Regions from separate parts of the Shewanella sp. SM71 genome, predicted to be linked through region 3. Evidence: predicted binding sites of a transcription regulator. Region 3 holds the regulator's gene; each other region holds the start of a gene.
The links. The regulator LexA, encoded in region 3, represses DNA repair genes until DNA is damaged. The targets are predictions, from matches to a motif close to TACTGTATNNNNATACAGTA.
Positions count from the first base shown of each region.

Region 1: a site for LexA is predicted at 4,180-4,199, ahead of recA (recombinase RecA). Genes of this name have one in related genera too.
Region 2: a site for LexA is predicted at 3,217-3,236, ahead of L5L97_RS07025 (YebG family protein). Genes of this name have one in related genera too.
Region 4: a site for LexA is predicted at 4,129-4,148, ahead of dinG (ATP-dependent DNA helicase DinG). Genes of this name have one in related genera too.

Region 1 is NZ_JAKKRW010000003.1:86,360-94,562, reverse strand. It holds gene alaS (alanine--tRNA ligase) at 1-2,197, opposite strand, end outside; gene L5L97_RS04070 (regulatory protein RecX) at 2,517-2,987, opposite strand; gene recA (recombinase RecA) at 3,005-4,072, opposite strand; gene mutS (DNA mismatch repair protein MutS) at 4,475-7,045, shown strand; gene rpoS (RNA polymerase sigma factor RpoS) at 7,178-8,158, opposite strand.
Region 2 is NZ_JAKKRW010000005.1:209,640-217,842, forward strand. It holds gene L5L97_RS07010 (PqiB family protein) at 1-1,803, opposite strand, end outside; gene L5L97_RS07015 (paraquat-inducible protein A) at 1,790-2,407, opposite strand; gene L5L97_RS07020 (paraquat-inducible protein A) at 2,409-3,041, opposite strand; gene L5L97_RS07025 (YebG family protein) at 3,248-3,547, shown strand; gene L5L97_RS07030 (GAF domain-containing protein) at 3,565-4,023, shown strand; gene proQ (RNA chaperone ProQ) at 4,304-4,933, shown strand; gene prc (carboxy terminal-processing peptidase) at 4,962-7,007, shown strand; gene pepN (aminopeptidase N) at 7,092-8,203, shown strand, end outside.
Region 3 is NZ_JAKKRW010000015.1:87,261-95,463, reverse strand. It holds gene L5L97_RS15325 (cytochrome c oxidase subunit 3) at 1-452, opposite strand, end outside; gene L5L97_RS15320 (cytochrome c oxidase assembly protein) at 449-1,030, opposite strand; gene ctaD (cytochrome c oxidase subunit I) at 1,032-2,624, opposite strand; gene coxB (cytochrome c oxidase subunit II) at 2,634-4,166, opposite strand; gene L5L97_RS15305 (cell division inhibitor SulA) at 4,570-5,082, opposite strand; gene lexA (transcriptional repressor LexA) at 5,079-5,699, opposite strand; gene plsB (glycerol-3-phosphate 1-O-acyltransferase PlsB) at 5,860-8,203, shown strand, end outside.
Region 4 is NZ_JAKKRW010000007.1:101,064-109,266, reverse strand. It holds gene L5L97_RS08790 (porin) at 183-1,382, opposite strand; gene L5L97_RS08785 (DNA polymerase II) at 1,605-4,034, opposite strand; gene dinG (ATP-dependent DNA helicase DinG) at 4,172-6,244, shown strand; gene L5L97_RS08775 (sulfite exporter TauE/SafE family protein) at 6,254-7,027, shown strand; gene L5L97_RS08770 (primosomal replication protein) at 7,018-7,686, shown strand; gene L5L97_RS08765 (DUF2057 domain-containing protein) at 7,696-8,203, shown strand, end outside.

The DNA of each region.
Region 1 (8,203 bases), on a different contig from region 3:
GCGCTTTTAACTTAGCCACCACTGAGTTGGCATCGCCTTTCAATAAGGCAGCGGCTTCTTCCAGTTCAGCTTGTTGCTGCGCCACATAAGCCATAGCAGCAGCGCCAGTCACGGCTTCGATGCGACGTACACCCGCAGCAATACCTGCTTCAGAGGTGATTTTAAATAAGCCGATATCGCCAGTGCGACCCACATGGGTACCGCCACACAATTCGATAGAGAAATCGCCCATAGTCACAACACGCACTTGTGAATCATATTTCTCACCAAAGAGTGCCATAGCGCCTTTCTCTTTAGCTTCATCTATGCCCATTTCAGCGGTTTTCAGCTCATGGTTACGACGAATTTGAGTGTTAACTAATTCTTCAACTTCTTTTAATTCAGCAGCTTTTACGCCTTCGAAATGGGAGAAGTCAAAACGTAAACGCTCAGGATCAACCAAAGAACCTTTTTGCGAGACATGAGTACCGAGCACTTGACGCAGTGCGGCATGCAGTAAATGCGTAACAGAATGGTTTAACTGAGTACGGTGACGCAGTTTTTTGTCCACTTTCGCTTCAATAACTTGGCCAACGCTCAAGCTACCTGTAGCCAAAACACCTTGATGGCCCGTTGCTTGACCATACTTTTGCGTATCGTTTACCGTAAACTCAATACCGTTTGCAACCAATTGGCCTTTATCGCCTACTTGACCGCCAGATTCCGCGTAGAAAGGTGTTACATCGAGCACGACAACGGCTTCATCACCCGCTTTGATCGCCGTCACTGACTCACCATTTTGATAAATCGCGGTGACCTTAGCTTGGCCCGCTAATTCGGTGTAACCAGTGAATGCGGTTTCAGCATCGATTTTCAGCGCTGCGTTGTAATCTGCACCAAAGTTACCAGCAGCTTGGGCGCGGCTACGTTGCTCAGCCATGGCGACTTCGAAACCTGCTTCATCGACAATGATGTTGCGCTCACGACAGACGTCAGCGGTCAAATCCATTGGGAAGCCATAGGTGTCATACAGCTTAAATACGGTTTCGCCGTCTAAAGTGTCGCCTTTCAACTCGTTTAAGGCCGTATCTAAAATACCTAAACCACGTTCAAGCGTACGGGCAAATTGCTCCTCTTCCGCTTTCAGCGCTTTTTCAACAATGACTTGCGTCTCAGCTAACCCTTTAGCCGCATCGCCCATCACCGCAATCAAAGATGGAACCAACTTATAGAAGAAAGCTTCGGTCGCGCCCAACTTGTTACCATGGCGAACTGCGCGGCGGATAATGCGGCGCAGCACATAACCGCGGCCTTCGTTCGACGGCATAACGCCATCGGCAATAAGGAATGCACATGAACGGATATGGTCGGCAATGACGCGCAGTGACTTCTCGGTTAAATCGCTTACGCCGATGATTTCTGCCGCTTTAGCGATCAAAGTACGGAAAATATCGATTTCGTAGTTAGAATGTACGCCCTGCATAATCGCAGCAATACGCTCAATCCCCATACCTGTATCAACCGAGGGCTTAGGCAAAGGTAACATTTCACCCGATGCTTGACGGTTGTACTGCATGAAAACGATGTTCCAGATTTCGATGAAACGATCACCATCCTCTTCAGGACTGCCAGGACGTCCGCCCCAAATATGATCACCATGATCATAAAAAATCTCAGTACATGGACCACAAGGACCGGTATCACCCATTTGCCAGAAGTTATCTGACGCAAAGGCAGCACCTTTATTGTCACCGATACGTATGATGTTCTCGGCAGCGACACCAATTTTTTTATTCCAGATTTCAAAGGCTTCATCATCTGTCTGATAAATAGTGACGCACAGACGTTCCTTCGGCAGCTTTAACGTTTCAGTTAAAAAAGTCCAGCCCAAACGAATCGCTTCTTCTTTGAAATAATCTCCAAAACTGAAGTTACCTAGCATTTCGAAAAAGGTGTGATGACGTGCTGTGTAACCAACGTTATCCAAATCGTTATGTTTACCACCGGCGCGTACACAACGTTGAGCAGTGGTCGCACGCGTATAATTGCGTTTGTCCATGCCAAGAAACACGTCCTTGAACTGGTTCATGCCTGCATTGGTAAATAAAAGTGTGGGATCGTTGCCTGGCACTAATGAACTACTGTCCACAACTTGATGACCATTGCTGCGGAAAAATTCGAGGAAAGCGCTTCTGAGCTCTGCTGTAGTTTGATACATGAAATCATCCTGAATTGGGTAAGCATTACCAGCTACGCCTTAGGCTAGCCGTATTTCTATTTGCCCAGCATTATAAGCAGACTAAGGAAGGACGACCAGTCTTGATTGGTGATATACACATCAGGAATTTAATATTTTAGCGTGAATCGCCCACACCAGAGTCACTAGAAGCAAAACGACAAGATAAAGCACAAATAAAGACGGTGTAAGTTTATCGCGGCACGGACAATATTTAAGCAAGTGAGTCTAATGTGGAGTACGAAATGGACAAGACTCATTGATGATATTTAGATGAGCTTTTACAGTCTTAGCTCCAAATTTAATAATTTTCATCGAGATCATTGGGATCTGAATCTAGTGCGTAAGTGATTTGATCGTAGCTAAAGCCTTGGCCCATTAAAAAACGCACTCGTTTGGCTTTTTCCTTCACGATGAGATCCCGAGCTTTAGAGCCCTTCACTTCTGTTACGCGAGGAACACCGTATTTTTTGGTGGCTTTATCTTTTGCTAGCTCAAACCAGTCACAATCACAATTAACCAAAGCGGCTTCAATACAGTCTTTAGATAAGCCTTTCTGTGCGATGGCTTGGCGGATGCGTATTGCACCGTGGCCTCGACTGATGTGGCTTCGCACCAACAGTTCGGCATAACGAGCATCATTAATAAAACCGGAGGATTCGCAAGCATCGAGTACAGGTTCGATATCGTTAATTTCGAAACCTTTTTCGAGCAATTTATCGCGGATTTGTAAACGGGAATAATCGCGGCGCGCTAACAGCGCGACCGCAATTTGATGGGCTGACTGACTCAGAATACTTCGCCTGTCTCTAAATCAATATTGTCCTCAGTACTATCATCAGCTTTGGCAGCCAAGGCACTCGGATTACTCAAAAGCAACTCACGTAGCGTCTTGTCAATTTCAGCAGCAATAGTTGGGTTTTCAGTCAGATATTTGCCAGCATTAGCACGACCTTGGCCGATTTTGTCACCTTTATAGCTGTACCAAGCGCCCGCTTTTTCAATCAACTTATGGGCTACGCCTAAGTCTACTAACTCACCAGTACGGTTAATACCTTGGCCATAAAGGATTTGGAACTCAGCTTGCTTAAACGGCGCTGCAACCTTATTTTTCACCACTTTAACGCGAGTTTCGTTACCGACAACTTCATCGCCGTCTTTAATGGCACCAGTGCGGCGAATGTCTAGACGAACAGAAGCATAAAACTTCAGCGCGTTACCACCGGTTGTAGTTTCTGGGTTACCGAACATCACACCAATTTTCATCCGAATTTGGTTGATGAAGATAAGTAAGGTGTTAGATTGCTTTAAGTTACCCGCAAGTTTACGCATGGCTTGGCTCATCATACGCGCCGCTAGGCCCATGTGAGAATCACCAATTTCGCCTTCGATTTCAGCTTTAGGCGTTAATGCCGCCACGGAGTCGACTACGATAACGTCAACAGCGCCTGAACGAGTTAAAGCATCACAAATCTCAAGCGCTTGCTCGCCGGTATCCGGTTGTGAACACAGCAGGTTATCAATATCTACGCCCAATTTTTTAGCATAAATAGGGTCTAGTGCATGCTCTGCATCGATAAAGGCACAGGTTTTGCCTTCACGTTGCGCTGCCGCAATCACTTCTAAAGTCAGTGTTGTTTTACCTGATGATTCAGGACCATAGATCTCAACGATACGACCCATTGGCAAACCGCCAGCACCTAAAGCAACGTCCAGAGACAGAGAACCGGTAGAAATGGTCTCAACATCCATAGAGCGATCTTCGCCCAGCTTCATGATGGAGCCTTTACCAAATTGTTTCTCAATTTGGATCAATACCGCAGCAAGTGCTTTCTCTTTATTTGGATCGACCTTCATTCCTGTTCCCTCATCAAGACAAGCATTAAGCTGTCAAAAGTGATATTCAATTTACAAACGGGTAATTCAAAAAGCCGCGCTTTTTGTCTTAATTCTGCTGACTAGTATACTGTACAATCATACAGTATCAAGACCTGTGACTGAATTATTTTTAGCTGATAGGATTTTTAATATGGCCAAGGTTTTAGCGAATATCAAATCAGATAATAGCTCCCTTTGATCAATATCCATCGTTAAGGGCTCAATTTTCACTAAATTATTGCTAAGATTGGCGCAACAAATTTTGCGTGGTCTTTTTAGCTGAAAATTGTACAGCAGTCTTCCGCTTCCATAGCGCTTAATCACCCTTAACCACACAAACTGTATCGCCTTTAGGCAGCCACAACGGACGATAACGATTTAATGAATGTAATTGATACCGATGATTTAGAAAAACATACTCCTATGATGCGTCAGTACTTGACGATGAAAGCAGAACATCACGATATGTTGCTGTTTTATCGCATGGGTGACTTCTACGAGTTGTTTTATGACGATGCTAAACGCGCTTCTGAGCTGTTAGGCATTTCACTCACTGCGCGCGGTAAAAGTGGTGGCGATCCTATTCCGATGGCGGGGCTTCCTTACCATGCTGTGGAAGGCTATCTTGCAAAATTAGTTCAAATTGGTCAATCAGTTGCGATTTGCGAACAGATTGGCGATCCCGCGACATCTAAAGGGCCAGTAGAACGTAAAGTGGTGCGAATTGTCACGCCAGGCACTTTAACCGACGAAGCGTTGCTACAAGAACGCCAAGACAATCTGTTAGCCGCGGTTTATCAAGGTAAAGTTGGTTTTGGTTATGCCACATTAGATGTTTCATCCGGACGTTTTGTGATTGCAGAGCTCGACACGCGAGAGTCATTAGAAGCAGAATTGCAACGCACTAATCCCGTTGAAATTCTCTACAGTGAAGACTTTGGCGAACTAGGTCTACTTAACGGTTTTAAAGGTAAACGTCGTCGCCCTGAATGGGAATTTGATTACGATACGAGTATCAAGTTACTGCTAGCTCAGTTTGGCACTAAAGACTTACATGGTTTTGGTATCGCAGATGCACGTTTATCACTGCAAGCTGCGGGTTGCTTGATGCAATATGTCAAAGACACACAGCGCACGGCACTGCCCCATATCAATGCCATTATCCGCTTCAATCAAACCGATAGCATAGTACTCGATGCGGCAACTCGCCGAAATCTAGAACTCACTCAAAACCTTGCCGGTGGCCGCGATAATACCTTAGCCGCAGTATTAGATAACACGGCAACGCCTATGGGCAGTCGTATGTTACAACGCTGGATCCATCAGCCTCTGCGAGATCCTAAGCAAATTAAGGCGCGCCAACAGGCGGTGACTGAACTCCTCGATACCGCAGCCCACGAAGGTTTGCATGAGCAGTTAAAGGCACTTGGCGATATCGAACGTATCATGGCAAGGTTAGCCCTGCGCACTGCCCGTCCAAGGGACTTTGCACGTTTACGTCAAGCTCTGGGCTTATTGCCTGAATTACAACAGAGTTTAAGTACACTGAGCGCGCCGCACACGACTCAATTGCGTCAACACTTAGGCGAGTTCCCCGCTGAGCAAGCCCTACTTGAGCGCGCGATAGTCGATAATCCACCTATGCTTATCCGCGATGGCGGGGTGATCCGTGAAGGCTACAACAGCGAACTAGATGAATGGCGCGGTCTGAGCGAAGGAGCGAGTGATTACTTAGTACAACTTGAAGCCAGAGAAAAAGAACGTACTGGCATCAATACACTTAAAGTCGGCTATAACCGCGTACACGGCTATTACATCGAAGTAAGCCGCCTGCAATCCTCACAAGTACCGCTCAATTATCAACGACGCCAAACACTTAAGAATATGGAGCGTTATATCACGCCCGAACTTAAGGAATACGAAGAAAAAGTCCTCTCGAGCCAAGGTAAAGCGCTGGCACTCGAAAAGCAGTTATGGGAACAGTTATTCGATCTTATTCTGCCGAAATTACATGAATTACAGGCTTTTGCTAGAGCAGCGGCTGAGCTTGATGTACTGAGTAACTTTGCCGAGCGTGCCGAAACCTTAGGCTACACTTGTCCAGAGCTGAGCCAAGATATCGGCGTACAAATAGACGCAGGTCGCCATCCAGTGGTGGAGCGTGTTAGCCAAACGCCGTTTATCGCTAACCCAGTGACCTTGCACAATCAAAGACGTATGTTGATTGTCACCGGACCTAACATGGGCGGTAAATCGACCTATATGCGTCAAGTCGCCTTGATTACGCTGATGGCCCATATTGGTTGTTTTGTGCCAGCAGATCGCGCCCTGATTGGCCCGATTGATCGCATCTTTACCCGTATTGGCGCATCAGACGATCTGGCCTCTGGCCGCTCAACCTTTATGGTAGAAATGACTGAAACTGCCAACATCCTGCACAATGCCACTGCCAGTAGTTTAGTGTTAATGGATGAAATCGGGCGTGGAACATCCACCTATGATGGTTTATCACTAGCTTGGTCGGCGGCGGAATATTTAGCCCAGCAAGTAGGGGCTATGACCCTATTCGCCACCCATTATTTTGAGCTAACTCAATTACCTGACTTAATGGCAGGTGTTTACAATGTGCACCTTGATGCCATAGAGCACGATGATACCATCGCCTTTATGCATGCAGTACAAGAAGGCGCCGCCAGTAAAAGCTACGGCTTACAAGTTGCGGCGCTTGCCGGCGTGCCAAACAAAGTGATTAAAGCAGCGAAACATAAATTGCAGCAATTGGAGAGTCGCGATCACCAACCAGAAGGAACGAGGACGCCCATTCAAAGCTTACTCGCTTTACCTGAACCGGTTGAAAATCCAGCTTTGACTAAATTAAGTAGCATTAATCCCGATAACTTAACGCCAAAACAGGCGCTTGATTTACTCTATGAACTGAAACGCTTGAGCTAAACATCAGGTGATCTAAATAAAAGCCTAAAAATAACAACGCCCACTCTATAGTGGGCGTTTTACTTTATGGCGTGATCTCACACTAAGTGCATTTTCTGGATAGCTTCTCTGAAAGGCACCAGAAGACAGATTTTAGTTTCTAAATAGAGCTTCAACAGATAAACCTTGAGAACCCAATAAATCACGTAAGCGTTTTAATGCTTCCACTTGGATTTGACGAACACGTTCACGGGTTAAACCAATCTCAGCCCCCACATCTTCAAGCGTAGAAGGTTCATAACCTAACAAACCAAAACGACGGGCTAATACTTCTCTTTGTTTTGTGTTCAACTCGTTAAGCCATTTCACCACAGAGTTAGAGATGTCTTCATCTTGCACTTTATAGTCAGGGCCAACACTATCATCATCGGCCAATACATCTAATAATGCTTTCTCGTTATCGCCCCCCAAAGGCGTATCAACAGAGGTAATTTTTTCATTCAGCTTAAGCATGCGGCTCACATCAGAGCTAGAAACTTGCAGTTTTTCAGCAATTTCTTCCGCTGTAGGTTCATGATCCAGTTTTTGTGCTAACTCACGGGCAGTACGCAAGTATACGTTGAGTTCTTTAACAACATGAATAGGCAAACGAATAGTACGAGTTTGGTTCATGATAGCGCGTTCAATCGTCTGTCTGATCCACCAAGTCGCATAGGTTGAAAAACGAAAACCTCTTTCTGGATCAAACTTTTCTACGGCACGAATTAAACCTAAATTACCCTCTTCGATAAGATCAAGCAGTGCTAAGCCGCGGTTATTGTAACGACGTGCAATTTTTACGACGAGACGTAAATTACTTTCGATCATGCGATTACGGGATTTTGCACAACCTTTTAAGGCCTTACGGGAAAAGTAAACTTCTTCTTCTGCGCTAAGCAGTGGGGAAAAACCAATCTCACCTAGATAAAGTTGAGTGGCATCAAGATTTTTTTGCAGGTCATCTTGGACCTGTTGTTCTATTCCTAGCTCTTGGACTAGATCGGTGGCAACTTCTTCTTTTTCAAGATCAAAGTCTGCGGTTTCTACGGAAAAATCTACTAGTGCTTCTGCGGCAGTGCTATTTATGCGGCTCATGATCAAATCTCCCAAACCTAATTAAACTGCTGAATTAGTGCAATT
Region 2 (8,203 bases), on a different contig from region 3:
CTTTAATGCTCCTTGAAGCGGCGCGACCGCAACATCAATGCCCGCAAGACTGGCACTGATATCCACGGCGCTGTTACGCCAGAATACTTTTGGCTTTTTCAGCAAGGGTTGAAACTGTTTGTCGATAGCGAGCTTGATAGCGAAGTCTTCGGTTTTGCTTTGCCAGTTCACTGAGTCAACTGTGCCAATTTGCATTTTTTTATAGTAAATCGGTGAGCCTTGGCTGACATCGGCGCCATCTTGACTGATTAACGTTAAATGCACTTGCTGCTGACGATCATAAAAAGCTGTCGCGGCATCCACAGAGCTAAAGAGGGGCAGAGCGCTGTTAGCAACTAAAGGTGTGTCGCTGTGACCTTGGATCAAGCTAACTGCACCTTGAGTGAGTGTTGTAAAATCCCTTGCTTTGACTGATACCCCGTCTAACGATGCGTTTACCGTTAATGCTGACTCAGGCACAAAATAGCTGTCGCTGCGTATTAGACTGGCAAACTCAGGTTGTAGCTCGAGTTGGTATTCCACCGCCGATAAATCTTTGGTTAACTTAACTGCAAGCACTGAACCAATGGGGATTTGCTTGAAGCGAACTTGAGCGCCCGCTGAAATGCCCATGTTTTCGGCTGAGGTTAAGGTCAAGAAACGCTTCTTCGATTGCAGTAAATCAGGCGCTTTGGCTTGTAAGGCAAAGCTGCTTGGTACCGCGCTTTTGGTGTTGATGCCTGGCAGGAAGTTGATCACGCTACCTGTCAGTAAGCGTTCTGGATTCTTAATGCCTGAGAGGGAAATATCAGCACCTTCAAGCCAAAACACGCCGTCGTTAGTTAACAGTGAACCGTATTGAGGTTCAAATTTAGCCACGGCTGTAACACCATTGGACGTGAGTTGTTTACTTAAAATACTGCCAATATTGATGCCGCGATAAACGATACGAGTGCCTTTGTCGACACCGTTAGCGTCAGCCATGGTCAAGCTTATTTCTATGCCGCCAAGGGCGGTGGTTTCTGAATCATAAAGCGAAAAAACGTCACCGTTTTTAGCTATGTCTGCTTTATCGTCAGAGCTGAAACTCACGCCGCCAGCCAGAATGGATGCCAAACTCTCTGAACTGACTTTAACTCCAGTTAGTGAAGCATCAATTTTGACGCCAGAAACATTCCAAAAGTGAGAATTTTTCTTCACTAATCGCGCGTATTGCTCTTGAATGAAAGCGCTGATAATGACTCTTTGATTGCCATCTAAACGATAGCTGACCACGCTACCCACTGGGATTTGGCGGAAAAATATTGGCGAGCCAACATCGAGCGAACCGAGTTTATCGGAGGTCAATTCGACCATCACACCTTCTGAGCCGATTTGCATCGGCGGCGGTTGGCGTTCTGCCTCGAAGAAGGTTGATGCATTGCCTTTACCGGGTTGAATAGCAATGTAGTTACCGGAAAACAGCGCATCTAAGCCTTCAACACCTGTAATACTTGCTTTAGGTGTGACAAGCCAGAAGAGGGTTTCTTTATTCAAGAAAGGCTTCGCGCGGTAGTCCATCATGACCTTGACGTTCACGCCTTTGAGATCGTCATCTATGCCAATGTCTTTAACTTTACCGACAGTCAAACCTTGGTATTTGACTAAGGTTTTACCCACATCAATCCCTGTGGCGCTCGGAAAGTGAATTTGAATTTCAACCCCCGATTCTTTAATGCTCTTAATGCCCAGCCAAGCACCTAATGCCAACGCGACAATAGGAAGCAGCCAAATGGGCGAAAAGAGTTTTTTCTTTACAACTTTCGGCGATTCAATTTGTGTCATCTTGAGGTTCCAATCGATCCCAGAGTAAACGAGTGTCTAAAACTTTTGCGGCTAACTGAGTTAACAGAATAACCAAGGCAAATGCGGTAGCCGCAGGCGCGGGTTTCGCGTCGAGTAATTGTCCCATGTTCACTAATGCAACTGTGATTGAGATGACAAATAAATCGAGCATTGACCAGCGGCCAATCCATTCGATGATGTGAAAACCCACCATCAATTTCTTTTTTGAAATCGGAATGTCAAAGCTGATCGCACACAGATAAATGGATAAGCCGATGATTTTAATCCATGGTACTAAAATACTGGCGGTAAACACTATGATGGCAATAGGCAGCATATCTGAATGCACTAAATGCAAAATGCCTGAAAAAATGGTGTCGTGCCGCACTTGCCCTTGATTGGTCAGCATAGTGATAGGGTAAATGTTGGCTGGCACCAGTAAGATGGCAGCGGTAATCAACAAAGCCCAACTTTTTTGCAGGCTGGAATAGTCTCTGACGTGCAACTCAGTTTCACAGCGCTGACAGTGCGTGAGTTCACTGCTGTTGAGTTGGCGACACACTTTACAGAGACATAGGCCGATATCTTTACCTTGTTGTTTCATATCAGCTATGACCTTCCAATAACGTCCACATATGTTCTAAATCGTATTCTCTTTGTAGAAACAAGGTCACGAGAAACAGCATAGTGAAGCAAAATGTGCCCATACCAAAATAAATGTCCGAAAAATCAGATAGCTGAAATGATGAAACTAAGAAGCTGATCACATAAATTTCCAGCATAGTGAGCTGCGATAAGATACCATGAAATTTTAATAACTGCTTCAATGAGTTACGCCAAAAAAGGCTACTCAATCCCCATTTCACAATTAAAATCTGTGTCAATATCGATAACAGTAATAAGCCAGGGCCTATCACCGCGGCGGCAAGTACGGCGACACCTACAACCCAATAGCCTTGGTCAAATACTGCAAATGCCCCTTGGAAAACCGTGGTAGTACGAATACTGCCGAAAAAGTGGATCTCGAGTACGGGTAAAAAATTGGCTGGGAAATAAAACACTAATGCAGAAATACATAGGGCTAACATACCATTCACAGAGCAGTATGGCGTGTCATAAAGTGCAGTGCTGCAACGAGGACAGATTGCTCTAACGCCGCTAGGCAAGGCACGTTTGCGGACTGCTAAATCGCAGGAGCGGCATAGGGTTACTGAATTTTCTGCTGCGTTTTCATGCATATAAAAATATATATTAGCCTAATAGGAGTAATAACAGCGAGATCGGTACAAAGTGTCGTGCTAGTTAGCTGTTAAGCCACGTCTAGCGCTTTATAATCTTGGCAACGAAAGTACGCTAATAATATCAGATTAATCAGAACACTTGCATCACAAGTTCAATCTATGTCACTCTAGTTACTGTATATAAAAACAGTGCGAGGGCAGTCATGGCAGTAATAACACAGTTTGTCGTGGTCAGAGAAGGGGTTGAAAAGATGACATTCACATCTAAGAAGGAGGCTGATGCCTACGATAAGATGCTCGATATCGCCGATAACCTTATCCCCTTCATTCAAAAAGCTGATTTGGGTATAGATGAAAGTGTGGGCGAAAAGCTCGCATTCTATTTTGCTAACAATAAAGATGAGCTGACGAACTTGCTTAAAGGCGCCGTTCAGGTTAATAGTACGCCAACGAATCCGCCTGCAGCGAAAAAAGCGGCTAAAAAGACCGAAGCAGCAGAATAAAATTGTTAGGAAATGTAATGAAATCGAAATTTTATGAGTCACTTAACCGTCAAGCCTTGGCCTTGTTGGAAGGGGAAGATGACCTTGTTGCGGCGATGGCGAATTTTTCAGCCTTGCTCAATGATAATTTAACTGAGCTGAACTGGGTGGGATTCTACGTCATGCGTGGCGAACAACTGGTACTTGGCCCGTTTCAAGGTAAAGTGGCTTGTACACGCATTCCGTTAGGAAAAGGTGTGTGTGGTACAGCAGCATTCACTAATCAAACTCAGCGAGTGGCCGATGTCCATCAATTTGATGGTCATATTGCCTGTGATTCTGCCAGTAATTCTGAAATCGTTGTGCCAGTTCGTGCGCAAGGTAACGTGGTTGCCGTGCTCGATATTGACAGTCCTATCTTCGATCGTTTCGATGAAGAAGACCAAAAGGGGCTGGAATTACTGGTTAAAAGTTTTGAAAACTGCCTATTTGATTAATTTGCGTACAATAACGCATAATTCATAGTCGCAATCGGTGGCGTGCGCCTTATAATATGCGCCTGCACGCATTAAGCTGGTTTGATTGGCATGCAATGAATAAGCTTAGTGTTTTGAGCTGACAAAATTTGTTAAGGTATATTTTTTAACTTTAGTAAACGCGGCTAGGATGCTAATTTGTACGTTGACTCAATATTGAGTTTAACGAAGATAAACGACATGTAAGAAGCTGATATATATCACCTCGAATCGATGTCCCTTTTTGACTGTGGAAGTAATGATGGAATCAACAGAAAAGTTGACCGACACCAATGCAATTTTGGCGTATTTGTATGAAACATTTCCTTTGTGCTTTATTGCTGAAGGTGAAACTAAGCCATTAAAAATCGGATTGTTTCAAGATTTGGCTGAAAGGTTGGCTGATGATTCTAAAGTCAGTAAAACTCAGCTCAGAGTTGCCTTGAGACGTTACACCAGCAGCTGGCGCTATTTAAAGTGCGTTAAAGCAGGCGCACAACGCGTAAACCTGGATGGCGAACCTTGCGGCGAGTTAGAGCAAGAGCACATTGATCATGCTCAAGCCATGTTGAAAGAGAGTCAGGATAAGGCCAAAGCGAAACGTGCAGCACTTGCACCTAAGCCCGCGGCGAAGAAAACACCTAAAAAGGTGGCCGTTCCTCAGCGTCCTAAAACTGAGCGTCCTGCTAAGCCTGCACCAAAAGCTGCAGCGCCAGTCGTCAATTATGTTCAAGCACAATTGACTGATTTAACGAAAAAACAACGCGTCAATGTTAAATTAGGTATGACACCCGTAGCCGGTGTGATTACTGACATTAACAAGGAAGATATTCATGTTCAGCTTGATAGTGGCCTAACGATTAAAGTTAGAGCAGAACATATCCTGCTGTAATCATTTATTAAAACGGAGTAACTTGTTGATGCGAAAACTCACTTTGGCTACCTCGATCGCCACTGTTTTTGTCGGATTCTCGGCTTGGGCCGTACCACCCACGATTCAAATCAGCGAGTTACCCACTCTCAAGCAGGAAGCGCAACATAAGGTTGCGAGCAAAAGGGTAACGGACTTATACACTCGTTCGCACTATCATAGATTCAATCTTGATGACGCCTTTTCTGCGCAAATTTTTGATCGTTATCTGCAGCAGTTGGATTATCGCCGCAATGTGTTAACCCAAGCGGATGTCGATAGTTTTAAACCTTATGCAACCCAATTCGATGACATGCTCAGTTCTGGTGAACTTGAGCCTGCCTATAAAATGTTTGATATCGTCCAAAAGCGCCGCTATGAAGGCTTTGTCTATGCTTTATCTCTATTAGATAAAGAGATGGATTTTTCTGCGCCCGGTGATGCCTATGAGTACGACCGCGATGAGGCCGCATGGCCAAAAGACCAGACAGAAATTAATGAGTTATGGCGTCAACGTGTTAAATACGATGCACTAAATCTTAAACTCACAGGTAAGCAATGGCCTGAGATTGTTGATATCCTCCAAAAGCGTTACAACAACGCGATTAAACGGTTGATTCAAACTAACAGTGAAGACGTGTTCCAAGGCGTGATGAATGCCTTCTCTCGTAGCATTGAGCCACATACAAGTTACCTTTCACCACGCAATGCTGAACGTTTCCAAATGGAAATGAACTTGAGCCTTGAAGGCATTGGTGCTCAACTGCAACTCGAAGACGATTACACTGTCATTAAAAGTTTAATTACTGGCGGCCCTGCTGCGGGCAGTGAAAAACTGTCACCGGAAGACAAGATTGTCGGTGTCGGTCAAGAAGGCGGTGAAATTGTTGATGTGATCGGCTGGCGTTTAGACGACGTGGTTGATCTGATCAAAGGTCCTAAGGGCAGTAAAGTTGTTTTGCAAATTTTACCGAAGAAAGGCGGTTCGAATGCGAAGCCGTTCGACGTTACCTTAGTTCGCGACAAAATTCGTCTTGAAGATAGAGCTGCAACCTCTAAGGTGATTGAGCCTAAAGACGGTGAGTATGCTAATCGCAAAGTCGGTGTGATCCAAATTCCTGGTTTTTATATGAATTTGTCGCAGGACGTTGAAAAAGAGCTAGTGAAGTTAAACGACGCCAAAGTAGAAGGCATAGTCATCGACCTTAGAGGTAACGGTGGGGGGGCATTAACGGAAGCCGTGCTGCTGACGGGACTCTTTATCGATATGGGCCCTGTAGTGCAAATTCGTGATGCCGATGGACGAGTGTCTGCGCATCGTGATAACGACGGTAAAACCAGTTATGCAGGACCATTGACTGTGATGGTTGACCGTTACAGTGCTTCAGCCTCTGAAATTTTTGCTGCCGCATTGCAAGATTATGACCGTGCACTGATTGTCGGTGAGTCGAGTTTTGGGAAAGGCACAGTACAGCAGCATAAGAGCCTAGGCCGTATCTACGACATGTATGAGAAGCCAATTGGCCATGTGCAGTATACGATTCAAAAGTTCTACCGTATTAATGGTGGTAGTACACAGATTAAAGGTGTGACCCCCAACATTGCTTACCCAAGTGCGTTGGAGCCGGGCGAGTACGGTGAAGCTGAAGAGAAAAATGCTTTACCTTGGGATAAAGTGCCAATGGCGCAATATGGTACGCTTAATGATGTTACGCCTGAGTTAGTGACTAGCCTTGAATCTAAGCACCTTAACCGTATAAAAAACAGCGTAGAGTTTGCCTATATCAATCAAGATATTGCCGACTTTAAAAAGCATCACAAAGAGAAAACAGTATCTCTGGTTGAAAGTGAGCGTATTGCTTCCCGCGAAGCCGATGAGAAAAAAGTCCTCGACAGAACAAACGAGCGTCGAGTCGCCAATGGTTTAGCACCGGTTAAATCAATGGAAGACATTAAAGACGACGCTGAATTGCCAGATGCATTTTTAGACGAAACCGCTTATATCACCTTAGATATGGCTGATGTGCAAAAAATGGCTAAAACTAGTGCTAAGTAGGCGCTAGTCGAGTCGATTTATCCGATATCAAAACGCGCTTATGGCGCGTTTTTTCTTATTTAGATCAGCGTTAAAGGGATAGAAATGACACAAGCTCAAGCAAAATACTTAAAAGATTATCAAGCGCCACTTTTTACGATAGAGACTATCGATTTAGCGTTTAATTTGGCAGGCAATGAAACCCAAGTGCAGGCGATCAGTCGTATAAAACGCACTTCAAAACATGCACAAGCCTTAGTGTTGGATGGCGAAGATTTGACCATTGTTTCACTGACAGTTAATGGTGATGCTGTGCCTTACCATGTTAGTGCAGGTCAATTAGTTCTAGAAACTGAGCTTGATGAGTTTGAGCTTAACATTATCACTAAGCTCGATCCTGAAGCTAATTCGAGCCTTGAAGGGCTATATATGTCCGATGGTGCCTACTGCACGCAATGCGAGGCAGAGGGCTTTCGACGTATCACTTATTTCCTTGATCGCCCTGATGTATTAGCTAAATACACAGTTCGTATCGAAGCCGATAGCGCCGCATTCCCGTTTTTACTGAGTAACGGTAATTTGATTGATCAAGGTGAGTTAGATGGCGGACGCCATTATGTTTGCTGGCAAGATCCATTTCCAAAACCAGCGTATTTATTTGCCTTAGTCGCTGGCGATTTTGATCTATTGCAAGATGAGTTCATTACTCGCAGTCGTCGTAAAGTGATCCTGCAAGTTTTTGTTGATAAAGGTAATTTACATAAAGCACACCATGCGATGGCATCACTTAAGAAATCCATGGCATGGGATGAGAGCCGTTTTGATCTTGAGTATGATTTAGATATTTACATGATAGTGGCCGTCGACTTTTTCAATATGGGTGCGATGGAAAACAAAGGCTTAAATATCTTTAACACTAAATATGTGCTCGCAGATACCTTAACGGCCACCGACGAGGATTATCACGGCATTGAATCGGTTGTAGGCCATGAGTATTTCCATAATTGGACAGGAAACCGCGTAACGTGCCGCGATTGGTTCCAGTTAAGTTTGAAAGAAGGCTTAACGGTTTTTCGCGATCAAGAATTTAGCTCAGATTTAGGCTCTCGTGCTGTGAATCGAATTCATGCAATTAAAGTGATCAAAAATCAGCAATTTGCAGAAGATTCTGGCCCTATGTCCCATCCTATTCGTCCAGAATCTGTCATTGAGATGAA
Region 3 (8,203 bases):
GCTTGGGTTTTAGTGCCATCTGGCGTAGTAATGAGCGGCCAAATAGCTTCAAACTGAGGCCAGAGTACTTCGTGGGTCATGGCATTATTCGATGCGCCACCGAGCCAAGGCACTGCGAACATGCGGGCATAAAATAGTGCCCCGAAAAAAGCCCCGAAAAACATAACTTCCGAAAAAATAAACCAGCTCATACCTTGGCGAAACGATCGATCCATTTGGCTAGAATAGAGCCCTGCCATCGACTCTTGGATCACGGTTCTAAACCAACCTACCAGCATGAATAGGATCACAGCTATCCCAACCAGCAGCACATAACCGCCACCGGATGCACCTGATTTCAACTGTTGCACGAAAAGGCCTGCACCAGAGGCGATTAAGAACAAGCCAATGGCACCTACAATAGGCCAGACACTTTGGGATGGAACGTAGTAAGACTGATGTTTCGTTGTCATTTTGCAGCTCCTTGCTCTATGGCAGACGCTAACTGCTTGTCGGTAATGTCGTAGAGAGTGTAAGAGAGGGTCAGAGTATGGATAGACTCAGGTAACTGAGGATCCACATAGAAAATGAGCGGCAGCTCAGCGCTAGTGTCCGCCGCTAAGGGTTGTTGATTAAAGCAAAAGCATTCTGTTTTATTAAAATAAGCGGCACCTTGGCCGGGCGAAACTGAAGGTATCGCTTGGCCAATAGTTGCTTTAGCGGACATATTGCGCGCCAAAAATGCCGTATGGATTAGCTCGCCAGGGTGAACTTCGAGCCGTTTGGTTTGTGGCGCAAATGTCCATGGCATGCCTGTTTGTACCTGAGAAATAAATTCCACAGTCACTATTCGGCTTGTATCTACTGTGATTGCTTGATAACTACTCGCGGTATTGGAGGGTTTTCCATTGATACCGAGTTGCTCGCACAACACATCGTAGAGCGGCACCAGCGCGAATCCAAAGCCAAACATGCCAATACAGCCTATAACTAACATGCTGATAAGTTTACGATTTGACTTAGATTTATCTTGCTGGTGTTGGGTTGCCATTTCATTTCACCTCAGGTGGTGTCGTGAAGGAGTGGTAAGGCGCAGGGCTTGGCAATGTCCACTCTAAACCCTCGGAACCTTCCCAAGGTTTAGCGGGAGCTTTTTCGCCGCCACGGATGCACTTAATTACTAATACTAAGAAAATCAATTGCGATAAGCCGAAGGCGAACCCACCAATCGAGACGATTTGATTAACATCGGCAAATTGAATCGAGTAGTCAGGGATACGCCTTGGCATTCCTGCCAGCCCAAGGAAATGCATCGGGAAAAATAGCACATTGACTGAAATCACCGAGCACCAGAAATGCCATTGTCCCAGTCGTTCGTTGTACATGTGTCCCGTCCACTTAGGTAGCCAGTAATAGGCCGCTGCCATGATGGAGAAAATCGCACCAGTCACGAGCACATAATGGAAATGTGCCACAACAAAATAAGTATCGTGGTACTGGAAGTCGGCGGGTGTAATGGCGAGCATTAATCCCGAAAAACCGCCAATAGTGAAGAGTATGATAAAGGCTACAGCAAACAGCATGGGCGTTTCGAAACTGAGTGAGCCGCGCCACATAGTGGCAACCCAGTTAAACACTTTCACTCCAGTTGGCACTGCAATCAACATAGTGCAATACATGAAGAACAGCTCGGCAAACACAGGCATACCTGTGGTGAACATATGGTGCGCCCACACGAGGAACGACAGAATTGCAATACTAGCCGTAGCATAAACCATGGATGCATAGCCAAATAAGGGTTTACGACTGAAGGCTGGGACTATGGCAGAGATGATGCCAAAGGACGGCAAGATCATGATGTAGACTTCAGGGTGGCCGAAGAACCAGAAAATATGCTGGAACATCACAGGATCGCCGCCGCCAGCCGCATCGAAGAAACTCGTGCCGAAAAACTTATCTGTCAGCACCATAGTCACTGCGCCAGCGAGTACGGGCATAACCGCGATCAGTAGGAATGCCGTGATAAGCCAAGTCCACACAAACAATGGTAACTTCATCCATGTCATGCCTGGCGCGCGTAAATTCACTATGGTCACAATCACGTTGATTGCGCCCATGATCGAACTTATCCCCATGATGTGAATAGAAAATACAAAGAGCGCCGTGCTATCTGGACTATAAGTTGTTGATAGTGGTGCGTAGAAGGTCCAACCAAAGTTAGGTCCGCCACCTTCCATAAATAGCGAACTGAGAAGGATAGTGAAGGCGAAGGGGAGTATCCAAAAACTCCAGTTATTCATCCGTGGCAGCGCCATATCGGGCGCCCCTATCATCATCGGGATCAGCCAGTTAGCGAGCCCTGTAAAGGCTGGCATTACCGCACCGAATACCATGATCAGCCCATGAACAGTTGTCATTTGGTTGAAAAAGTTGGGCTCGACCAATTGTAATCCAGGTTGAAAGAGTTCAGCGCGGATCACCATGGCCATAGCGCCACCGGTTAAGAACATAATGAAGCTGAACCATAAATACAAAGTACCTATGTCTTTATGGTTGGTGGTTAGCAGCCAGCGCATGATGCCCTTTGGCGCACCATGATGATGGTCATCATGGGCTGCGGTTTGATCTTGAGTCGTAGTGCTCATCATTATCCCCTACTGTCCATGACTTGCGATATCAGCAGGTTGCACTGTATCGCCGGTATTGTTATCCCAAGCATTGCGTTCATAGGTAATGACTGCTGCAAGTTGCTGTGGGCTAAGCTGTTTGCCAAATGCCTGCATAGCCGTGCCCGTTTTGCCGTGCATCACAATATCGATGTGATTGGCGACTGGTCCAATGGCGATAGCACTACCCACTAGCGCGGGGAAGGCGGGTGGTATTCCTGCACCTGTCACTTGATGGCAGGCAGCACAGAAGGTCGCGTAGACAGTTTCACCTTCGGCCATGAGGGCGTCATGGCTGAGTGTGGGGAGGCTTGCGGGATCGATTGCAGCTGAGACGTCTGCAGGTGCGGGTGTCGGAGTTGTACTGCTTGGTACCGCGGCGGATGTTTGTGCAGAATTGCCGTTCATGTACTCGTTGACGTCTTTGGCTTGCACTGCATCGCCAGTATTATTGCCCCAAGCATTACGCTCGTAGGTAGTCACTGCCGCGATTTCTTGTGCAGTCAATTGTTTACTAAACGCTTGCATGGCTGTACCCGTTTTACCGTTGAGCACAATTTCAAGGTGGCCGCTGAGCGGTCCCGTTGCAATCGGGCTACCTTTAAGGGGCGGAAATACGCCTTGCAATCCTTCGCCATTGGGCTGGTGGCAGGCTGCGCAGTGCCCGAGGTAAACTTGTTCGCCTAGAGTCATCAACTCTTCTTTACTTAGGGTTTGTGATAAAGCGGCTTGAGCGGCTTCAGCCGCAGCACCTGCGGCTTGTTTTTGCTCTGTGACCCAAGCCTCAAACTCGGCTTCGGGTAAGGCTTGTACTACGATAGGCATAAAACCATGGTCTTTACCGCAGAGTTCGGCGCATTGACCACGATAAATGCCGGGTTTGTCGATGCGAGTCCAGGCCTCATTGATAAATCCAGGGTTGGCATCTTTCTTAATGGCAAAGGCGGGTACCCACCAAGAATGGATGACATCCTCTGAAGTCATCAGAAAGCGGATTTTGCGGTTTATCGGTAGAACGAGCGGTTTATCGACTTCCAATAGATAGTTTTCACCCTTGGTTTCGGTGCCTTCGATTTGTGCTCTGGGTGTTGTCAGTATGCTATAAAAATCAATATCTTGATCGAAATAGCTGTAATGCCATTTCCATTGGGAACCCGTGACTTTTACGGTGAGATCGGCGTTACTGGGATCTTCCATTGCGATTAAAGTTTTTGTCGCTGGAATCGCCATTAAGATCAAAATGATAAATGGCAGAATCGTCCAAGCGATTTCAACTTTAGTGCTTTCGTGAAAGTGGGACGCGACAGCGCCTTTGGATTTTCTGTGGTTGATCATGGCGTAAATCATGACGCCAAAGACCACTAGGCCTATTGCGCAGCAGATATACAAGATGGTCATGTGCAAGTGATAAACCTTGCCACTGATCTCGGTCACGCCAGGGGTCATGTTGAACCGCATGTCCGCGGCGGTCAACGGTGGTGCGAAAAGCACCACGAGTAAACAATACAACAATTGCTTCACAAGACTTCTCCTCTGCCAATTGCGAATAGCAACTACAAAGAAGAGCAACACAGTAAGTCTCAACTCTATGCAAACTCTTCAGTTCCCAAAAAAGCTTTTTTGACTTCAACGTGCGTTGGCGGCTGTTACTTTTAATCAAGTATTGTTACTGCTGGTAATTAGCCACGCTGGCACATACTGCTGAAATAAATCTGTTCTCTATTTTTAGTGGCGCTTCGAGTTCGATAAATACTCGATTCATTGACCACGGAAGGTGATATATCATCACCGACTTAACCAACCATACTTGCTGTTTAAATATTGATCAAGATCACTTATTTATCTAATTATCTGAAAAATTGCCAAAAAAAAGCCTCACATTCATAGGTGAGGCGGCTTTCAAGGTAAAAAATTAAATGAATATTTAATGTACAGCGCTAAAAAAAGATTGCTGACCGAAGAGATTGCCTTGCTCAATGCGTACGTCGGCATGTAAGTGACTGTTTACGTCTTCAAGCACTATGCCCATAGCTCGGGCACTTTTAGCCACGATTTGTAGGCGTCGATTATCCCGCGCATCCAATGATTGAGTCCAAGTAATGACTGCACTGGACGTACCACTTGTTAGGGCTTTCTCCATCGCCCACAGGGTTTCGACTTCATCTTTAGCATGTACCAGCAAAACTCTATCCATACGCACACCTGCGCTGGCGAGCATTTGCTTGTAGCCAATACTTGGAGGGTTGATGAGCACTAACCAACGGCCCTGTTGGCTTAACTGAGCGAGTTGTGCACTCAGATGAATTAATTCTTGGCGACCTTGAGTCTTAGTTGGCATGCAGGCGATGGGCGCATGGTGCCAGTCATAGTCAGCATCACGGACTTCATCGAGCCACAGGCCCGGATGGCGGGGGGCATTGCCAAGTAGTTTATTCATAGCCAATCTCCATTACGGATCACACCGACGGCGAGTCCTTCAATTGTTAAACTTTGGAAGCCTAAATCCACTTTAATCGGGGAGTAATCTTCATTTTCGGCATGTAGATAGACTACATTACCTTTTTTTTCGAAACGTTTAACAGTGACATCGTCATCGACTCTAGCGACAACCACTTGACCATTTCTAGCTTGTTCTACTTTATGAACTGCCAGCAAATCACCTTCGAGAATACCGATATTTTTCATGCTGTCGCCCTTTACTCGCAGTAAAAAATCGGCGGCGGGATGAAACATGCTTGGGTCGACTTGGTAGTACTGTTCAACATGTTCTTGGGCGAGGATAGGTTCACCTGCGGCCACTTGGCCGATGAGCGGTAAACCTGTTTCAGTCAAATCTTCGATTTCCGCAGGCAGACGAATGCCTCGAGATGTGCCTGGCATGATCTCAATGCAGCCCTTTTTTGCCAACGCTTTAAGATGTTCTTCAGCCGCATTGGCGCTCTTAAAACCTAAACGGGTTGCGATTTCTGCCCGAGTGGGTGGCATGCCAGTATCGGCAATATTTCGTTTAATTAGCTCTAATATTTCAGCTTGGCGTGGCGTCAAAGGTCTCATGGTGTTTCCTGTTTTTCTATACAGTTACTGTTAGTATATACAGTATTATTTGCAGCGCAAGTATTAACCACTTTTTAGCTATGTTGGAGAGAATTAGCGAATATTGCCCATAGTCTGGTATTCTATCGGGCTAGTAAACGCACTTAATTGCATAAGAATAATGCCTAAACACGACTCTCTTTGGTTGAAATCATTACGTTGGATCCAAAAACACTTAGTGCACACTATTGTGGTACCTCAGGATCCCTTTGCCGATCTGAATCTGGATGCTTCCAGACCCCTTGTTTATGTGATGAAAACAGAATCCCTCAGTGACATCGCTGCTTTGAGCGAAATAACGGCTAAGTTAGGCTTACCAAGCCCTTATGAGCCTCTAGTGGCTAATGGTGTGACTGCGCCTCGGGTTGTCTGTCTTCAAGGACGTAAGCCACTGTTTGGCGAACGTGCTGGTAATGAGCCTTTCCTCGAATGCTTTATGCGTTTGTTAGCCGTGCATAAGGAACGTCCTGAATTAGATATTCAACTGGTACCCGTGAGCTTGTATTGGGGTCGCACGCCAGGGAAAGAAGACGACACTATGAAGGCGGCCGTATTTGAGCGGGAAAACCCGACTTGGCTGCGCAAGTGCTTGATGATTTTGTTCTTAGGTCGACATAACTTCGTGCAGTTTTCGAATGCCGTATCCCTGCGTTACATGGCTGACGAACATGGCACCGACATGGGGATTGCCCATAAGTTAGCACGGGTTGCACGCGTGCATTTCCGTCGTCAACGTAAGGTAATGACAGGGCCTGTGCTGCCAAACCGCCAAGCACTGTTTCATTCGTTACTCAAATCTGAGTCGCTGCGCAAAGCGATTCAAGAAGAAGCCGCCAGTAAAAAGATTTCTGAGACCCAAGCGCGCGAGACGGCTATTGAGTACCTCGATGAAATAGCAGCCGATTACTCAGACAGTTTAGTGCGTATTGCTGAGCGTTTCTTAACTTGGCTGTGGAACAAGCTTTACAGCGGGATCAACATTAAAGGTGCCGAGCAAGTTCGCCAGCTGCACCACGACGGCCACGAAATTGTTTATGTGCCTTGCCATCGTAGCCACATGGATTACCTACTGTTATCGTATATTTTGTATTATCAAGGCATGGTTCCGCCGCACATTGCTGCTGGCATTAACCTCAATTTCTGGCCCGCGGGACCTATGTTCCGTCGCGGTGGTGCCTTCTTCATCCGCCGTAGTTTTAATGGTAACAAGCTGTACACCGCAGTATTTCGTGAGTATTTAGATCAGCTGTTTGCTAAAGGTTATTCAGTGGAATACTTCTCCGAAGGTGGCCGTTCACGTACTGGCCGTCTGTTGGCGCCGAAAACTGGCATGATCGCCATGACGATGAACAGCGTACTGCGCGGTATTGAACGTCCTGTCACACTTGTGCCTGTGTATTTAGGCTATGACCATGTGATGGAAGTGGCGACTTACCATAAAGAGTTAAGCGGTAAGAAAAAGAAAAAAGAATCTGTGTGGCAGGTGTTCGGTGCCATTCGCAAATTAGGTAATTTTGGCCAAGGTTATGTGAATTTTGGCGAGCCTATTACCCTGCAAAATTTCTTAAATGAGCGTGCGCCAAACTGGCGTGCTGAGTTGGCCGATGATCCCGAGCAGAAACCAAGTTGGTTAACGCCAGCGGTAAACGTGCTGGCTAATCGGGTGATGACGCGTATCAATGATGCCGCAGCCGCGAGTTCTGTGACTTTGACTAGCTTAGTTTTACTGGCGACAGATCAAAACGCCTTAGAACGTAGTCTGCTGGAGCGTCAGCTTGATTTGTATCTGACCCTACTCAAAAAAGTGCCTTACACTTCTTATACATCTGTTGCCGAAGGTGATGGTAAGCATTTAGTGCAGCAAGGTTTAGAGCTGAACAAGTTTGTTGTTAGTGCCGATCCTTTAGGGGAAATAGTGTCTATTGAAGCGAGTCAGGCTGTGTCTATGACTTACTATCGTAACAATATCATTCACTTATTTATTGTTCCTTCATTAATTGCGAGTTGTTTAACCCATAATGAACAGATCCTGCGCCAGCAAGTGGTTTCAATCGTTGCCGATTTTTATCCACTGCTAAAAGCCGAACTCTTCATGGGAATTAAAGACTTACCAGCCTATGTTGAGCAAGTGCTGGATTTCCTGATTGGGCAAGATTTAGTGGTTGAGACTGATACCTTAACTGTCGTGCCTGAGCACTCAAGCCAATTATTGTTGTTAGCCAGTTCAGTGAGTGAAACTCTGCAACGCTACGCTATTATTTTCAATCTGTTAGCGAACAGACCTAAAATGGAGCGCTCAGAACTTGAGTCTGAGAGCCATTTACTCGCCCAGCGTTTAGGGGCTTTACATGGTATTACCGCGCCTGAGTTCTACGATAAAAAACTCTACGGTACTTTGAGCGTGAAGCTTAAAGAATTGGGATATCTGGCGGATAGTGAAGATAAGTCCAATATCAATCGCATAC
Region 4 (8,203 bases), on a different contig from region 3:
TTACGTCATAATTGACGTGAGCTTGGTTGTAAGGAGAGAAAATGCTATTTAACACGACCTTATTGAGTTTAATAACCTTTTTAAATGAAAAAGCCCAAAGTTTTACACTTTGGGCTTTGAAGCAACACTTACAACTAGCACAATTCTAAACAATTAAACTATTGTAATAGACAAGGCAGGACTTAAAGTGTGTAACGGATACCAATGGCAACGCCGTCAGATTCAGAAAGCGACATTCTGGCCTCATGTTCTCCAGAAAAATCACTGTAATCTTTACGTGCTTCTACGTACAGCACTGTGTTTGGATCCCACACAAAGTGCAAACCGACAACGACAAACTGACGCTTAAATTCATCTGTAGGTTCGGCATTGAAGTTAGGCTGGATGACATAATCTTTACCGGCATCAAGCACGTTGTAAGAAATGAATGGGCGTAATCCATTGTCAAACTTGTATGAAACTAAACTTTCAATACCATAGGCGTCTTTGATCAAACGACCAATGTTGTCTGTGTCATGATTTTCTTGTCTGTTAACGTTTGCAGCAGCGTATAAGCCATTGCTATCGAAGTTACCCCAAGTGATACCCGCACCGTAGATAAGATCAACCGCAGTGGTTTGTTCACCGTTACCAAAACTCACATCAAACTCACCGCGGTTAACACCCGCAGTAAAGGTCAGCATATCAGTAGCTTTATAGGTCAGCGCGCCACCATAAGTATAATTATATTCTACTTGTTGAGCTGTACGATCACCGCTGTTCCATAACTCTTCACAAGCTTGTTGAGTAATATCTTCTGAATCACAAGTATAGAAGCTGCTGTTTTTCAACTGTGCTTGAACTGCAAAGCTTACATCGCCAAATGCATTGCGATATTGAACTGTTTTATCACCACGACCAACACCGTTTACCGCGCCATCATCTTTATTATAAGTGTAAACACCTGCAGTGTTACCGTCCCACACAAAACCGTAGTTAGTGTTGTAAACGACATCGTACCAAGCGCCCCACTGCTTACCAATAGTCAGTGTTCCATAAGTGTCATGGGACAGACCAGCGTAACCTAAACGGTTATAAAAGAACTCTTCTTGAACAGATTCGAAGCGATTGTTATAGACAATGTCGCTACTACCAACAGGATTCACACCCCATTCCAATTTCGCTAATGCTTTCCAACCGTCAGTCAACTCACGATTAAAACCAAAATTAATGCGAGATGCGCCGTTAACAACCTCTGTTTCCCCTTGAGTGTTGATCACGCGTGCATCAATAAAACCACCGATTTCTACGGCATTTTTATTATCTTTATAGATCTCGATAGCTGAGACTGATGGAACTAAAAAAATTGCTGCAAGCGCAGTTGCTACTAACGTCTTGTTCATTTGGTGCTTAACCTTTTTTGTTTATGTTCTGTCAACGTCATTCCGTTGTTATATTTCCTTACAATTTCCTCTTAAAGGGTAGCAAACTTTCAATATTCCCTCAAAGCTAAACCTAAAGAATATGTCGATTAACATCACAAAAACAAACCAGTTAACCTCTATAAAACAGGTTAAAACGCTACATTCGCCACCCTGAGCAACACATAAAGAACATTAAAAACACTATATTAACAGTAACTGCTTTGACGCAATATCCATGTAGTTTAGTTTCATTATCGAAAAAACAGGCTCGGCAATAGGGCCAATTTGCTTATCAATGTAGTATTGGTAATCAATTGGTGACGTTCTGTACAGTAAGGATTCCGGTCCATTTACAGTAATCTGATAATCAATCTGCGCCCCACGCTTGCCAAAAGAGGCATCTCCTGTTAAGTCGCATAATTGTTGAGCGACTTTAACATGAGGAGAAGATTTAGCCGTGTAATCTTCAATATTGCGTCGCATACGTTTGCGAAATACCAAATCATCATCCAACTCGCCATCAAGCAGCTTTTCAAACACACTGGCCAAATAAACACTGATATCCCTTTGGTTAAACATCCGTTCATAGAGTGACTCTTGAACTTTGCGCGCTAAAGGGCTCCAATCACTGCGCACTTGCTCCATACCTTTAAAAGTAAGCTCAAGTTCATCGCTCGCATTACGCCACGCGCCAACATAACGTTTTTTACTGCCTTCTAACGACCCTCTTAAGGTCGGCATAAAAAACTGCTCATAGTGGCGTTCAAACTGTAACTCGAGAAAACTCTCAACTTGATGATCTTCACCGATCTTAGCCTGCCACTTAGCATTAATTTCCCGCGCCAGAGTGTTACCTAAGGCGTTAATGTCTGAGAGATCAGGCTCGCTGCCAAGCCAGACAAAGGTCGAATCCGTATCGCCGTAAATCACTTGATAGCCCATCTCTTCTATCCATGCGCGGGTTTGTTTCATGATTTGATGGCCACGCATAGTGATCGAACTTGCTAACTTTGCATCGTGGAAAACACAACCTTGAGAACCTAAAACCCCATACAACGAGTTCATGATAATTTTTATCGCTTGGGATAAAGGCGCATTGTGCTCACGTTTGGCCTTTTCGCGCTGCTCAGATAATGTTTGGATAAGCTTAGGTAAAATGGGCTGTTGCCGACTGAAACGCCCACCGAGAAACCCCGCAACACAGTCAGACTCGGGCAATCGCAAACCTTCAATTAATCCCTTAGGGTCAATCAAAAAGGTACGAATAATGGAGGGATACAGACTTTTAAAATCGAACACTAAGATGTGCTTATAAAGTCCCGGTACAGAATCCATCACATAGCCACCGGGGCTTTCGATCCCATCACTCGCAGGAGCATCGGGTGCGACGTAACCGGCTCGATGTAGATGCGGTAAATACAAATGATTAAACGCCGCCACCGAAGCCCCTACCCGTCCCAGTTCTAAACCTGTCAGTTCGGCACGCGCGAGGGCAAAATCCCACAATTGAGTGTGAGTAAAAATATCCCACACTAGGCGGCTATCGGTAAGATTGTAATGGGCTAATGCTTGTTTATCGGTCTTAAACAGCTGGTCAATTTCTTCAACGCGATTATCGACGTTATGAATGGCCTTGCCTTCACCTAATAGTTGCCGCGACACAAATTCCAACGAGAACCGCTCAAAGTGATAAAAAGCAGCTTTAAGCCAATCGATACCATCGAGTACCACACGGCCCGGTAAAACTAAGGTTTCTGGGCGAAACTTATTATCAACTTTCCAATCGAGCTTGGCACCGCCGCGGCCAATGGTGAGCGGAATACGATGTAATAATGCACGGCGTGACAATAGCGCGAGATCGAAACTCACCACTGACCAACCGATAATAAAGTCAGGATCAAACTCATGGAACCACGCGATTAATCGATGAATGAGTGCAGCCTCATCGGCCACCCATTCAATATATTCGGGAGAGTTTGATTCAGCCTCACCCACCATAATCACTTTTTCATAAGTCTGCTTGAGGCTATCTTGCTCACCGTCTCGGCCACTGTCTTGACCATATAGTGCAACCGAATAGAGTAAACCCTCAAAGCTACATTCAAAATCCAGTGAGATACAGCGCAAATGTACACCCGTTAAAGGGGCAATACTCTTAGCCCGCTCGGCGATAAACACGGGCAGCGAGTTAGCCTCAAGACTGTCGCTAGTCGGCGCAGAGAAATGTCCTAAAAACGCCACATCAAGTGCCACAAACCGCTCGATTAAATAACGCTGTTCAGGGCGAATGTCGGCTTCAAATAAGGGGATGTCGGCATCTTTAGCGATGCGCTGTAAGGTACGTAAGCTGTTGCTCGATTTAGCATAAACACCACTGACTGCGCCGCCTTTAAAGCTTTTGAGCGCTAACGGTACAAACCGCAATGCTTGACCCGGCGTTTGCAACTGCAAAGCCGTGACATCAGTTTGATGACAAAAACAAATGTGTTCAGTGCCTTGCACTTCCACCAGCACAGGGCCTTGGGCGGTAGCCAGATAATACTGCAACACTAAACTCCCATGACGATGAATCGCATGGCGTGTTAAGACTCGACCTTGTACACTAACGGCCGCGGTAGCCTCTGACTTCATCGCATGGGTTCCCAAATCGCATAGCTAGTCAATTTAGATGGTTCCTCAATTAAAATGCCGCCAAATGGCAGAAAAGTTTCTTAGGCTATGCAATCACTGTTATTATGTACAGCATTAATTCGATAAAGTAGTGACGCATGTTACCTGACAATGTAAAAACCCAGATCCGCGCCATCTATAAGGATATTGCTACCGCCTTGCCTAATTTTAGGCCGCGCCGCGAACAAAACTATATGGTGGCGGAAATCTCTAAGACCCTCGCCGGCGACTATGATAAAGATAGGCGCATCATAGTGGTCGAAGCAGGCACTGGGATCGGTAAATCATTGTCTTACATCCTCGGTACCATTCCACTGGCATTAGCGAGCAAGAAAAAGGTCTGTATAGCTACCGCAACCGTCGCTTTGCAGGAGCAATTACTGCATAAAGACTTGCCCTTCTTCCTTGAGCAATCCGGCTTAAATTTCCGCTTTGGCTTAGTTAAAGGTCGACAACGTTATGTATGTCTATCGAAACTGGCGATGCTCATCGGTGACGACAACAGTACACAAATGGCCATGTGGCAAACTAAACCAGACAATAGCCAAGTGGCTATGATGCACGGCCTGTTAAAAGACTATAACGAAGGTCGCTGGAACGGCGAAATCGACACCTTAGCCGTGCCGCTGCCCGATCACCTGTGGCAACAAATCGCCTGCGACAAACACAGCTGTCATCGCCAAGTCGCCAGCCACAGAAATTGCCCGTTCCATAAAGCCCGCGAAGATGTCGATACTTGGGACGTGCTCATCGCCAACCACAGCTTGTTATTCGCCGATTTAGAGCTAGGTGGCGGCGTGATTTTGCCCGATCCCGAAGACGTGTTTTATGTTATCGATGAGGCACATCACTTACCGATTGTGGCGCGGGATTTCTCCAGTGCACAGGCCACGCTGAGGGGCGCATGCGACTGGCTCGAAAAAATTGGTAAAACCTGCGCTAAGTTACAAAACCAAATAAAGAACAACAATATAATTGCCCCCGCGCAGGCGATGCAAGATCATTTAGGCGATCTTATCAGCCAGCTCAATCAAGTGGCCCACTACTGCGATACCCAAACCAAACACTTTGCTAATCCTGAAAACCGTCTGCGTTTTGAGCACGGTAAACTGCCGGACTCATTACTCATTCTGGCTGAAAACCTTGCTGTGACCTCTAATCTTGCCCTCAAACAGTTTAATAAAATGCTGTCACTGCTGGCCGAGGCGATTAAAGATGGCGATATTCCTAAACATCAATCCGAAGCACTATTGGCCGAAACCGGATTTATGCTGCAAAGGCTCGAAAACCTGCAGAAATTGTGGAGGATGATGGCCAAGGAAGATAAGCATAAAGGTGCACCTATGGCGCGCTGGGTCGAACTCATCACAGGTAAACAAGTGGATTATCTGTTTAGCGCTTCACCTATCGAAGTCGGCTTTATGCTGGAATCCATGCTGTGGCAAAAGGCCGCGGGCGTGGTTTTATGTAGTGCCACACTGCGCGCACTCAATAACTTCGACCATTTCGTGCATCAAGTAGGTTTGTCACTCAACGATGGCAGTCGTTATTTAGCCTTACAATCGCCCTTCGATTACCCCAATAATGCGACACTTTATTTACCCAAAATGCGCACTGAGCCGACGGATGATGCCTATACGGCTGAACTTGCCGAACAAATCATCACCCTTATTGAAGGCGAAATGGCAACCTTAGTGCTATTCGCCTCCTACTGGCAGATGGAAAAAGTGGTTGAATTACTTGAAGGTAAACTCACCACTGAGCTACTTATCCAAGGCAATGCGCCACGGCAACAATTGTTAGAAAATCATAAAGCTAAATGCGATAAGGGCGAACCAAGTATCTTGTTCGGCACCGGCAGTTTCTCTGAAGGTCTCGACTTGCCCGGCGATTATCTGACTAACTTGATCGTCACTAAACTGCCCTTTGCCGTACCAACCTCGCCCGTTGAGCAAGCGCATGCAGAATATGTCAAAGTCAAAGGCGGTAATCCCTTCTTACAACTGACGATCCCAGATGCTTCACGTAAGCTTATTCAAAGTTGTGGTAGATTACTGCGTAAAGAGCAAGATTATGGCCGAGTGACTATTTTAGATAGGCGGTTAGTCACTAAACGCTATGGTAAGTCCTTACTGGATGCCTTACCGCCCTTTAGACGTGTTATAGAGTAGGATTAAAATTTGGAGTTGTTACTCGAGCCCAGTCATTGGGCCCTGTTGGCAGTCATAGGTCTTATCGCTGGATTCATTGATGCCGTCGTGGGTGGCGGTGGCCTCTTGTCGATCCCCGCACTGTTAACCTTAGGTATTGCACCGCATACCGTATTAGGCACCAATAAGTTAGCCGCAAGCTTTGGCTCTTTTATGGCGGCTTGGACCTATTATCGCAAGCACCTCTTTAAACCCTCATTTTGGTACATGGCTTTTATCGCCACCTTTATCGGCGCGGTATTGGGCAGTTTCTTAGTCTATTTAGTCGATACTCAATGGCTCGAAAAAGTCCTACCCTTGCTGATTATTGGCATCGCCATTTACAGTTTAGTCAGCCCCAATGCGATGTCAGACGTTAACTGCCAAGCACCAACCAGCAAGCCACCAGCCAAGCAACAATGGCTACAGGGGCTGGCTTTAGGCACTTATGATGGTTTTGCAGGCCCAGGCATTGGCGCATTTTGGACCGTCACATCTGGCTCTTTGTATAAACTGCCTTTACTGCACAGTTGCGGCCTCGCCCGTGCGATGACCTTCACCAGCAACTTGACCGCATTGACTATCTTTGGCTGGCTTGGGCAGGTACAGTGGCAAATAGGTTTGTGGATGGGATTGTGCATGATGTTAGGCTCATTTATCGGTGCCCGCTGTGCGATTAAATTTGGCATGCCCTTTATCCGCCCACTGTTTATTTTGATCGTGCTAATGATTGCAGCGAATTTGGCATGGAGCGCATGGTTGTGAACACCCAACAATTAATGGTGATGCTGAAAAATCAGCTTAAAGCCTTAGAACAAGAAGTGCTGCAACACGATAATCGACTCGCGCCGCCGCAGCGTAAACTCCTGCAAGAAACGGAGCGTTTTAATCACTCGCTGTTTGTCCAACACGGCGCCCAACTCGGCCCCTGTATTGAACAAATTCGTAGCAGTATTATGCAGCTCGAAAAACAAATTAAGCTTAAACTCGCCCCCCAGACCATTGCCCTGAGCTGTGAGCGGATCCAAGATAGATTCACCGCAGTCAAACGAGCCTTGCTGACCACTTCTATTGACATTAAGTCTAAAACTCAGCAGCGTGCCAGTAGCCGTGCCCGTTTTGCACAGCGCCAGAATCAGTCTCACCAAGCAAGTGGTTTCGATTGGATCGCCAATAACGTGATGCAAAATAGTCATGAGATCTACGAAGAATTGAACAAACATCTTAATTGGGCGAAAAAATTTGAACAAAAAATTGAAGAAATGGAATCAAAACTTGAAAACTGTCATAGTGCTGACAAAATAAAATTGCAAAATGACATCCTTTTGATGCATCGTCGTCTAGGGAAATGCAGGCAAGCTATTAGTTATATAGAAGATCGCATTCAAATATTCGAACGCCCGTATCAGAGTAATAACCGTTAAGGAGTAACAATGAAATCACTTTTGCCAATTAGCAGCCTGCTAGTATTACTCGGATCTGCCTCAGCCTTCGCTGCAGATCTGAACATTCCTATGTCATTTGAGTACCTTGCTCTTGATGGTAAAAAAGTCGAGTCGAGCGTATTTAACCATAAAAGCAGCTTAGAATTGGCCCCCGGCACTCACAAAATCGCCATTCGTTACCATGAAATGGTAGAGGATAATTTTAGTGACAGCCAAACCTTTGTTAAGTCAGCACCTTTCATCGTTACTTTAGATGTTGATGGCGACCATCAATATTATCTGCAAGCGGCCGAAGGTGAAGTCGTTAAAAAGCCTAAAGTTTACGCGCAAAACCCACAAATCAAATTAACCCGTAGTGACAAAGGCAACGTCAATTACCAAGTGGTGAATACCAATTTAGAAGAAGAAAGCTTCGTCTCTCGCCTTTTCAGTGGTAATCAAGCCGTTGACGTATCGGGAACTGCCGCTGCAGCAACCGGTGCAGCTGGCGCAGTGG